2 regions of the Cytobacillus kochii genome follow, and region 1 is predicted to be linked to the other one. Evidence: predicted binding sites of a transcription regulator. Region 1 holds the regulator's gene; the other holds the start of a gene.
The links. Region 1 encodes LexA, which represses DNA repair genes until DNA is damaged. Its sites were predicted from a motif close to CGAACATATGTTCG; they were not measured.

Region 2: the regulator LexA is predicted to act here: its motif matches at 3,442-3,455, upstream of parE (DNA topoisomerase IV subunit B).

Annotation. Positions count from the first base shown of each region.
Region 1 covers NZ_CP085254.1:2,042,353-2,047,997, reverse strand. Annotated here, with positions in the region: gene tkt (transketolase) at 1-870, opposite strand, end outside; gene LG276_RS10725 (DUF896 domain-containing protein) at 1,029-1,259, opposite strand; gene LG276_RS10720 (recombinase family protein) at 1,708-2,373, opposite strand; gene LG276_RS10715 (LysM peptidoglycan-binding domain-containing protein) at 2,388-2,720, opposite strand; gene lexA (transcriptional repressor LexA) at 2,852-3,499, shown strand; gene LG276_RS10705 (DUF4257 domain-containing protein) at 3,695-3,979, shown strand; gene LG276_RS10700 (hypothetical protein) at 4,683-5,030, opposite strand; gene LG276_RS10695 (hypothetical protein) at 5,298-5,639, opposite strand.
Region 2 covers NZ_CP085254.1:2,226,603-2,232,247, forward strand. Annotated here, with positions in the region: gene brnQ (branched-chain amino acid transport system II carrier protein) at 1-469, shown strand, start outside; gene LG276_RS11615 (HAMP domain-containing sensor histidine kinase) at 554-1,663, opposite strand; gene plsY (glycerol-3-phosphate 1-O-acyltransferase PlsY) at 2,041-2,643, opposite strand; gene LG276_RS11625 (CoA-binding protein) at 2,945-3,358, shown strand; gene parE (DNA topoisomerase IV subunit B) at 3,688-5,645, shown strand, end outside.

The sequences.
Region 1 (5,645 bases):
AGGTACATGAAAATCTTCTTCAAATGTCCACTCATAAGCATCTTTTGTTAATTTTAATTCAGCTGATCCTAGTGGCGATCCATGAGAAGCAGATGAGCCTGCCTTATTCGGGGATCCGTAACCAATTACTGTTTTAACTTCTATTAACGTCGGTTGTATAGTATTTTGACGAGCGCTGTCAATTGCCTGGGCAATTTCATCGAGATTATTTCCATCTTCTACTCGAAGATAATGCCAGCCATAACTTTTAAAACGATCGGCTACACTTTCAGAAAATGATTGATCTAAATCTCCGTCTAATGAGATGTCATTAGAATCATACATTACGATCAGCTTTCCTAATTGAAGGTGACCAGCAAGAGAAGCTGCTTCTGCAGACACTCCCTCCATTAAGTCTCCATCTCCGCATATACTATATGTATAGTGGTCTACTACATTGTAGCCATCTTTATTATATTCAGCTGATAGGTGGCTTTCTGCCATTGCCATCCCTACTGCCATGGCAATTCCTTGTCCTAATGGACCTGTTGTCGCATCTACACCTGGTGTATGGCCATATTCAGGATGTCCTGGTGTTTTACTACCCCACTGACGAAATTCTTTAATATCATCTAAAGAAAGACCATATCCCGATAAATGAAGGAGACTATACAAAAGCATAGACCCATGACCTGCAGATAACACAAAGCGATCACGATTAAACCAATCAGGATTTTTGGGATTATGATTCATAAACTTTGTCCATAAGGTATACGCCATTGGCGCAGCTCCCATTGGCATTCCTGGATGACCAGAGTTTGCCTTCTCGACTGCATCGATAGACAATGTTCTTATGGCACTAATTGATAAAGCATCTGTTTTGTTGAACATGAACGACATCCTTTCAATATATATCCTACAAATTAAATATAATAGACTTTCACCTTCAGTTACAACCAGAAAGGTAAAAAATTATATAATTATCATATAAACAATAACAAAGGAAACTGTTCGTGACAGTTTCCTTTTAAAAATTTATAAACACAATCTTAGTGAAGTGGTTTATTTTGTTCACGTTTTAACTTATCTGGTGTAACATCATTACCTTCAGGGTCAATAACAGTAACACCTTTTAATGTATTTAACATAGAAGCTCTAAACTTCTCTAAATATTCTTTTCTTAATTTAGATTGTTCCTTTGCCTCTGATTCTGATAAACCTTCTGTTTTCGCTTTCTTAGCAAGCGAATTAATTCTCGCCAATTTTTCTTTTGAAATCATTGTGTTACACTCCTTCCCATCCAAAAAGTCTTCATTCCATATGGAGAAGATACTTAATAGCCATATTACTAAATATGAATGGATTTTACAAGAAAGCAGTTTTACACTCATGCTTTTCACTATCATTTCAGAGGACAATAAGTTGGTATCGTATTGCTTTATTATTAGGTATGGCAATGTAGCAGTGTTCTCAACTTAAAAATGTGAGAATTATTTAATGTAGGGTGCGTATGTAAATAAGGGGAATAAGGGAATAATACTTTCACTAACGTTAAATGAAAAAACATGGATGAATCCTCGGCAAACAAATAACCATTCACAATTCACATGTCTGAACTCATGGACGATTGAAGGATCTTTCAGTATGCTTTTATCTTGGAATCAGTACCAGAATTTCTTAGTCTTTAAGTTAAATTACAACTAATCAACTTAACTTATTAGGCCTATATCAAGATGATTCATTATCCACCTGCTCTATATCAGCTATATATTCATTATATCTACGGTTTACTGTCGCTTTAGATATTTTATAACCAAAGCCTCTTAACGTTGCAGCAATTTCTGCAAAAGTAAGGTTATTTTGTCTCAATTTTACTATTTCTTCTATTGGTACCTCTATTCGTTCTCTTCCGTTTATATTTCCTTGGTTTTTTAAATTCTTTTCAGGTCGAAAGCCTTTTTGAACAGCTTTTTGCATCCCTCTTTTTATTTTTACATTATGTATTTTTCTTTGATACTCTTCAACCATGCTAACAATTTGTAATACCATAGAATCAGAATCTGAAAGTTGCAATTCTCCATTATGGGCAATAGTATAAATTTTCCCATTTTCCTTCAGTATACAATGTAAGATGGCAATTTTAGCATTTCCTCTTCCAATCCTGGTTTCATCTTGAATAAGAACAGCCTCTGCTTGATTTTGTTTAAGTAACTCCAATAATTGCAACAAACCAATTCTTTCTAAATCATAACCACTTGCTTTCTCACGTATGACTTCAACCACATTCATATCTTTCATTCTTGCTAAATGTAAAAGTTCTTCCTCTTGTCTAGCAAGAGACGTTTCCTGGGTATCTTTCGTCGTACTCACTCTGCAATATATAATTACATTCATTCTCTTTCATTCCTTTAGTCTTCTAATATCACACTAGCTAAATTTGTTTCAGATATTATTTCACCATCTGTAATGGGAAGATACACCTTATCACCAGGATGTATTTTACCTAAATGTATATGATTAAATTCTTCTACCCAAGCAACAAAGTCTTTAGAAGACATATTATGGGCATCTTTAAATTCCTCCGCCATTTTCCATAAAGAATCTCCTTGTTTTACTTCAACTTTTACATATTCCACCTGATTTGCATTACCAGTGTTCAAAAATAATAAGAAAGCCATACCGAAACTAAAAGCGATAAGAATAATAGCATAACTATAAGAATTCCACAATTGTTTTATCATTAATTGCCACCCCTGAATAGAATATATGTTCGATTTGATAATTTTAGTATAATGCGAACGTTTGTTTCTGTCAATAAGAAAATTCGAACTTATGTTTGTATCTATTTACTACTGATGGTATAATAATCTTAATGAAATTGACGAAGGTGCGTGATAGCGTGAAATTATCTAAGAGGCAGCAAGATATATTGAATTTTATAAAAGATGAAGTAAAACAAAAAGGTTATCCACCTTCCGTTAGGGAAATAGGTGAAGCTGTTGGACTTGCTTCAAGTTCAACCGTACATGGCCATCTAGCCAGACTAGAGAGTAAAGGACTTATTCGTCGAGATCCGACAAAACCCCGTGCCATTGAAGTATTAAATTTAGAAGAAAGCAACCCAATTCCTAAAATGCAAACGGTGAACGTTCCTATTATCGGTAAGGTTACTGCTGGTCACCCCATTACTGCGATTGAGAATGTTGAGGAATATTTTCCTTTACCTGAAAGAATGGCTCCGAGTGATGAAAATATCTTCATGCTTGAAATTATGGGAGAAAGTATGATTGAAGCTGGCATATTAGATGGTGATTATGTCATAGTCAAGCAGCAACAAACAGCAAATAATGGAGAAATCGTGGTTGCTATGACAGAAGATGATGAGGCCACCGTTAAGCGATTCTTTAAAGAGAAGAACTTTATCCGCTTGCAACCAGAAAACCCTACCATGGAGCCGATTATCCTGCACAATGTATCTATTTTAGGCAAAGTAATTGGTGTTTATCGCCAAATACATTAAAAAAGAGTGTCATTATTGACACTCCTTTTTAATAGTTGCAATTATCTTTATATGTTACTCATACAATTATAAAATTTGAAAAATTCAGTAAAATAGAATCATTACATGGAGACAAAAATATATTATAATGAAATTTACACCAAGAATCAACCTAAGGTCGCAAAAAAATCTCGGCTTTAGGAGTGTGAAGGAAAAATGTTAATGAACATTCTCTTCGCTGCGTTGATTGGTGGAATTGTCGGTGTTGCAGGACATTTGCAGAGATTAGGCAAACTAGTCAAGCCACGGATGACAAAAAAATTCATTTATTTAGGGTTCTTAGAAGACATCTTACTAGGAGGACTGGCGGCCGTATTTGTCATTGTGACAACAACACCGGATTCCCCCACTGCTGTTTTCATCATCTCTCTCGTATCTGGTATGGGAGGTGAGGGTATCTTAAAATTATTAGATACCCTAAAAGTAAAAGATCAAGAATAAAATTTTATTCCGTTCTTATGAACGGTTTTTTGTTGTTTATAACAAGAACAAATTATATCTAGCCAACTTCTACTTTTTACCTTTTATTCAAGCGCTAGAAATACCCGCTTAAACAGTCTGTTTCACCTTAATGAAAGGGATATAACACATTACCGTTTCGTTTAACTTTGAGTAGCTTCTTAAATTGTCATATGTATGTCTTACACAGCACATAGAACCACTCTTCTGAAGTACGGTTCATCAATTCAATACGAAATAATGTTTTTAAACATGATGTTTTATGGGTAAATAAAAAATAAAGCATTTTTCATGAAAAACAGATGGCTAAATGGATTAAATGCTAATTATTCAATTGATTGGTAACTATAACCACTTACTTCTTAATACTTACACCTTAAATTCGGTTCATAAATGAATCATTTGCACCCTTGATTTTACATACCCCATAATCCACAAGTATAGAATCGCTTAAAATACTATTTCTTATTGATTTCGATTATCCGCATCAATACTTATAAATTTTCTTCCTAATATTAATAAATCTGTAGACAAACTCATATAAGGAGTTTGTCTACAGTCTGAAGCTGCCGCTAAAACTGCATTTGAAGATGCCTTTTAGTATCAGCAATAGTTATTTTCCCATATATTAGCTTCCATTAAAACAAAGTAAAAGCACTTTCAACTTACGGGTTTCCTAAGTTCCTTATACTTCAACTGCAACGATATCATCACAACAGATCGTAGTAATTCGTACACGAGCTTTCTTGTCACAACAACAATGATCGTGACGATCATCGTGACGATCACAGTCTGCTTTAGCTAGGAAGACTAAATTACCGCGAATATCGATAAACTCCCCGAACACATGGCCGCCACCTTTAAGAAATACTCTCACATCCTCACCACGGGAAATGTTCTTAAAGAACTCATCACAGCCACAATCCTTATTGTCATCTTTGCTGTAATTACCACAACCATGATTGTTGTTGTCATATCCATATGAGTCTGAATATCTTGGTCTTCTTCCAAAAAAACAATTATTATATCCCATATCTCTTCCTCCTTTCTATCATTATGTTAATACTATATGTCGAGGGTCTTGGAGGTGTACGGGCTATATCCCCCTGTTAAAAGACCATTTTATTTTCTCTGTGAACCTTCTTTTTGTTTGTCAAACCTAACTATAAAATAAAGAAGCAGCCGTTATGGCTGCTTTGGACTCGATTTTTGGTATCTATTAAATAGATACCAAGTTGAATGTTAATACTAAACAGTTATAGCCCTTGCATCCGCTAAGACACAATAAAGAAACTCCTAACTATCGTGTTTCAACTGCAACGATATTATCGCAACAGATCGTAGTGATTCTTACACGATTTTTCTTGTCGCAACAATCGTCGTGACGATCATCGTGACGATCACAGTTAGCTTTTGCTAAGAAAACTAAATTACCGCGAACATCAACGAATTCTCCTGTCACATGGTCGCCGCCTTTAAGAAATACTCTCACATCCTCACCACGGGAGATATTCTTAAAGAACTCATCACAGCCACAATCCTTGTTGTCGTTTTTACTGTAATTACCACAACCGTGATTGTTGTTGTCATATGAGTCTGAATATCTTGAGCCTCTTCCATAGAAATTATTATTACATCCCATTTTACT
Region 2 (5,645 bases), 180 kb from region 1:
ATGCTTAACGACTAGTATTGGCTTAATCTCTTCATGTGCAGCTTATTTTAGTAAAATCATGCCTAAAGTCTCCTATAATTCGTTTGTTATTGTTTTCTCAGTATTTAGTGCAGCGATTGCTAACTTTGGATTAACTCAATTGATCGCTATTTCAGTACCGGTATTAACAGCTATTTATCCATTAGCGATTGTATTATTAATCCTTACGTTTTTACACCCATTATTTAATGGTAAGAAAACTGTTTATCAAATGAGTATGTTATTTACGTTTATTATTGGTATCTTTGATGGCTTTAAAGCAGCAGGATATACGATTGCCTCAGTAGATAATCTATTCACTAGTATTCTTCCATTATATGATGTAGGGTTAGGTTGGTTAGTACCTGCATTTTTAGGAGCGGTTCTAGGAATAATCATTGGTTTATTTCAAAATAAAAAGGTTGAGGATGAAAAAGAACAATTAATATAATAAGAAAAAAAAAGCCTCCGACTAAAACGGAGGCTTTTTTTTGCTATAAAACGATGCCAATTATTCGGATGTGAAGTTAATCTCTCAATTGCTGTATGTATTTTCTTTATCGAGCGGTAAAGTAATCTTAATCGTTGTACCTACATTCATTTCAGATGAAATGTTAATCCAGCCATTATGTTGTTCGATAATTCTTTTACAAATGGATAACCCAATGCCTGTGCCCGTCGTTTTAGTAGAATAAAAAGGTTGAAAAAGCTTTTCTAATGTCTCTTCATTCATTCCGAAACCCGTGTCCTTTATAACGATTAAACATGTTTCAGCTGTACTTCTAACAGAGATATTAATCGTATTATCTTGATGCTGCTCTTGTGTATCAAATGATTCCAGTGCATTTTTAATTAAGTTGACTAGTACTTGTTTTAATTGTTTGGCATTTCCATAAATATATGGGTCGTCTTTTGATAATTGGAAGGAGAGTGCAGTATTCTTTAAAATCGCTTCACTCTGAAACAACAGGAAAGTATCGTGAACAAGTTTATTAATAGAAATACCTTCTTTTATTTTGTCCGTTGGCTTTGCTGCATTTAGGAACTCATGAATAATATCATTGGCACGATTAATCTCATCTAGAGCAATATCAACATATTGATTTTTTCCTGACTCGTTGAGATAGGGTTTTAACAATTGTAAAAAACCTTTAACTGTTGTAAGCGGATTACGTATTTCGTGTGCCATCGATGCTGCAAGTGTACTTAAATTTTGGGCGTACTCATTTGTAAAATTTGCTTCATTAATCTGAGACGCAGTTTCATGAATGATTTTCTTTTTTTCATTTAGTTCTAAGCTAAATCTGAGGAGTTTCTGTTCTAATTGTTGTGTTTGATAATTATAGTCAGCAGTTAATGAATGAAATAAAGGGTAGCAAAATAAATGACATGATTCTTCCTCAGGAATCGTATAGACGCGATAATTGTGATAACCGTTACCGAAAAATAGCTGTAAATTAAGAACTGCTTTTTTCTTCCGTATTTCATTAAATTGTTCGACATCTTCGTAATTCATTAATTGTGTGAATGGGGTACCAATGATTGTATGCTGATTAACTATAGATGTTGAAACCACGTGATTATTGTTGTCAATTAAGAAGTATGGAAATGGTAGTTCTTTTAAGACAATCTCAGTTAATTTCATTTCTTATCATCCTTACCATTGTTTGTCATGTGGAAGTAGTATCTAATGTCATTCTCTTTTATTCTATTAGAAGAAATTGCAATATATGTTAGAAAAACATGTATATTGAGAATAAAACACGAATCATCTCTACATATCTTGTTATGTATATGAGTTAAAATGTCATATTTTTAATTAAACCGCAATGTTGGAATTATTAATCTTATCATACCAAAGTCATTCAATGGCTTTCAATCACCGTTTTCATTCGATAAAGGAATTTTTTAGGAATTGTTAAAAAATGATAGATTACTAGAAAAAAGTATAGCTTCGATTTACCTAGTATAGAAATGAATAGATAAAAAAAGACAGCATGCTCTAACGCTGTCTTTTGAATGTTATCTTTTCTTTTTAAATAAATTGACTTTTGGTTCGGTTTTATTGATAATCCTTTTAATATTTGTACGATGTCGATAAATGATGAACAATGTCATTAGGGCAATCACTATGATTAAAATTGGATCACCAAGAATGAGTGAATAAATCAATCCTGCAATACCAGCAATCATTGATGATAATGAAACATATTTAGAAGTGAGAAGTGAGATGAAAAAAACAGCTAATATGACCACAAACATGACGGGCACGAACGCCAGCACAACGCCTGCAGATGTAGCAACAGCTTTACCACCTTTGAATCCTGCAAATATCGGGTACATATGGCCAATAACAGCAAAAATTCCTATAATCACTGTATGTATATCTATATCAAAGAAGATTGGTAATAATCCAGCAGCTATGGTACCTTTCAGGATATCGGCCAGTGTAACGGTAAAACCTGCTTTTTTTCCTAGCGTTCGGAAAGTGTTTGTCCCACCAAGATTACCACTACCATGCTCACGAATATCAATGCCATAAAACACTTTACCAATGATTAATCCAGATGGAATGGAACCAATTAAATAAGCAATAAGAAAAACGATAATTACTTCAAATGTCATAAACTCTCCCCCACGGAATAAAAATACAGTTCTTATATTGTACCACGTAAATAAGTGAATGTACTATGTTGCTTTTAAATTATCTTTTTTATTGCAAAGATTACGCTATATGAAACGAATGTTAAATAGATATATGATTAAAATTAGTAGAAAAGAACTTTTTGTTAAGAGGTATTACGTGATATTTAGCTAAAAGGAAAGCTTTATAATAAAAGATAGAAAGAACAGTATTGCGATCCATTCGCATTTATACTTTAATTCAGATAAAATAGTGTAGAGTTCAAAATAAGAGGTGAATGTATTGAGTATAGAAAACCCATCAAGAACTGAAATCGGAAAGATGTTAAAACAAGCAAAGAGGATTGCCGTCGTAGGTTTAAGTGATAACCCTAATCGTACATCCTATATGGTAAGTGAAGCAATGCAAAAAAGTGGTTATGGAATTATCCCTGTTAATCCCAAAGTTAAGGAAGTATTAGGTGTAAAAGCGGTTGCATCATTAGCTGAAATAGAAGGCGAAGTGGATATTGTTAATGTCTTTAGACGGTCGGAATATTTGCCAAGTCTTGCGAATGAATTTCAAAATATTGATTGTCCCATTTTTTGGACTCAGCTAGGTGTTGTAGATGAAGACGTATTTCAGCAGTTAAGCGATGCTGGTTATACCGTAATCATGGATCGATGCATTAAAGTAGAGCATGCGCTAACAAAATAACATTTGTAGCATGGGATCATGACATTGATTTCATGCTTTTTCTTTCATATGCGGTTTAGAAGTGAAAATATGATATAATGATTAGAACGTTTGTTCTTGTTTGCCTCTTGCAACAGTATATACATGATCTTAATGCATGTTACAATGGGGAACATATATGCATACGGCTCGCATGATAAGAAGGAATATAGTGAATAAGAATGGAATAATAAACCGATATCTATTGTAGAGAGGTGCATAAAGGCGCGGTTATGATATAATCAAACTCTATTGCCGACTCGGATTGATAGACAATAGATGGTTTTTGAAGAGATGAAAGGGGAATGCTTGTGGCAAAAAATCAGGAAGTATTTGACTATAATGATGATGCCATACAAGTACTTGAGGGATTAGAAGCTGTTAGAAAACGTCCCGGAATGTACATTGGAAGTACGGATGCAAGAGGGTTACACCATCTTGTATACGAAATAGTCGATAACGCTGTAGATGAAGCACTTGCAGGTTTCGGCGATCATATCATTGTCAAAATACATAAAGACAATTCAATTAGTGTTCAAGATAAAGGTCGAGGAATGCCGACCGGAATGCACAAAATGGGCAAACCTACAACCGAAGTCATATTGACTGTGTTGCACGCTGGAGGAAAGTTTGGCCAAGGTGGATACAAAACAAGTGGTGGACTTCATGGTGTGGGTGCTTCAGTTGTTAACGCCTTATCACAATGGTTAGTCGTTAAAATTAAACGCGATGGACTTGTTTATGAACAGCGATTTGAAAACGGTGGAAAGCCAGTAACCACACTTGAGAAGGTTGGTAAAACGAATCAAGTAGGGACAACGATCCACTTTAAACCAGATCCGACAATTTTCTCAACAACTACATATAATTTTGAAGTTCTAAGTGAACGATTACGTGAATCCGCTTTTCTCTTAAAAGGAATGAAAATCGAAATAACGGATGAACGTCATGATCTTAAAGAGATTTATCATTATGAAAATGGGATTGAAGCATTCGTTCAGTACCTAAATGAAGAAAAAGATACGCTCCATCCAGTAGTTAGTTTTGAAGGGGAGCATAACGGTATTGAAGTTGATTTTGCCTTCCAATTTAATGATGGCTTTTCAGAAAATGTCCTTTCTTTTGTCAATAATGTTCGTACGAAAGATGGAGGGACACATGAAGCTGGAGCTAAAACAGCGATGACTAGGGTGTTCAATGAATATGCCCGTAAAGTTCAGCTTCTAAAAGAGAAAGATAAGAACTTAGAAGGAACTGATTTACGAGAAGGTTTTGCGGCGATTGTCTCAGTACGTGTACCTGAAGAGCTGTTACAATTTGAAGGACAAACAAAGGGCAAGCTCGGAACAAGTGAAGCGCGTTCAGCTGTCGATGCCGTTGTATCAGAGCATCTCTCTTACTTCCTTGAAGAAAATCCAGATACAAGCTCTTTATTAATTAAGAAAGCAATTAGAGCTTTTCAAGCAAGAGAAGCAGCACGTAAAGCGAGGGAAGACGCTAGAGGCGGGAAGAAGAAGAAACGGGCTGAAGCGGTTCTGTCAGGGAAATTGACACCTGCTCAATCACGTAACCCAGAAAGAAACGAATTATATTTAGTAGAGGGTGACTCTGCAGGTGGTTCAGCAAAGCAGGGGCGCGATAGAAGGTTTCAAGCGGTATTGCCATTAAGAGGTAAGGTAATAAATACTGAAAAGGCAAAGCTCGCAGATATCTTTAAAAATGAAGAGATAAACACGATTATACACGCTGTTGGAGCGGGTGTCGGTGGTGACTTTACGATTGAAGATATTAATTACGATAAAGTGATTATTATGACGGATGCTGATACCGATGGAGCCCATATTCAAGTGCTCTTACTGACCTTCTTCTACCGCTATATGAAGCCGTTACTCGAAGCTGGTAGAGTCTATATTGCTTTACCACCATTGTATAAAGTGAGTAAAGGTTCAGGAAAGAAAGAAGTAATAGAGTATGCATGGAGTGATGAAGAGCTTCCTGATACGATTAAAAAGGTCGGTAAAGGCTATATTATTCAGCGTTATAAAGGACTTGGTGAGATGAATGCTGACCAATTATGGGAAACAACAATGGATCCAGAAACGAGAACGCTCATCCGTGTAAAAATTGATGACGCTGCGAGAGCGGAACGTAGAATTACCACTTTAATGGGTGATAAAGTTGAACCGCGGAGGAAATGGATTGAAACCAATGTCGCATTTGGGTTAGAAGAAGATGGCAGCATTTTAGAAAATGAAAACATTTCGACGCT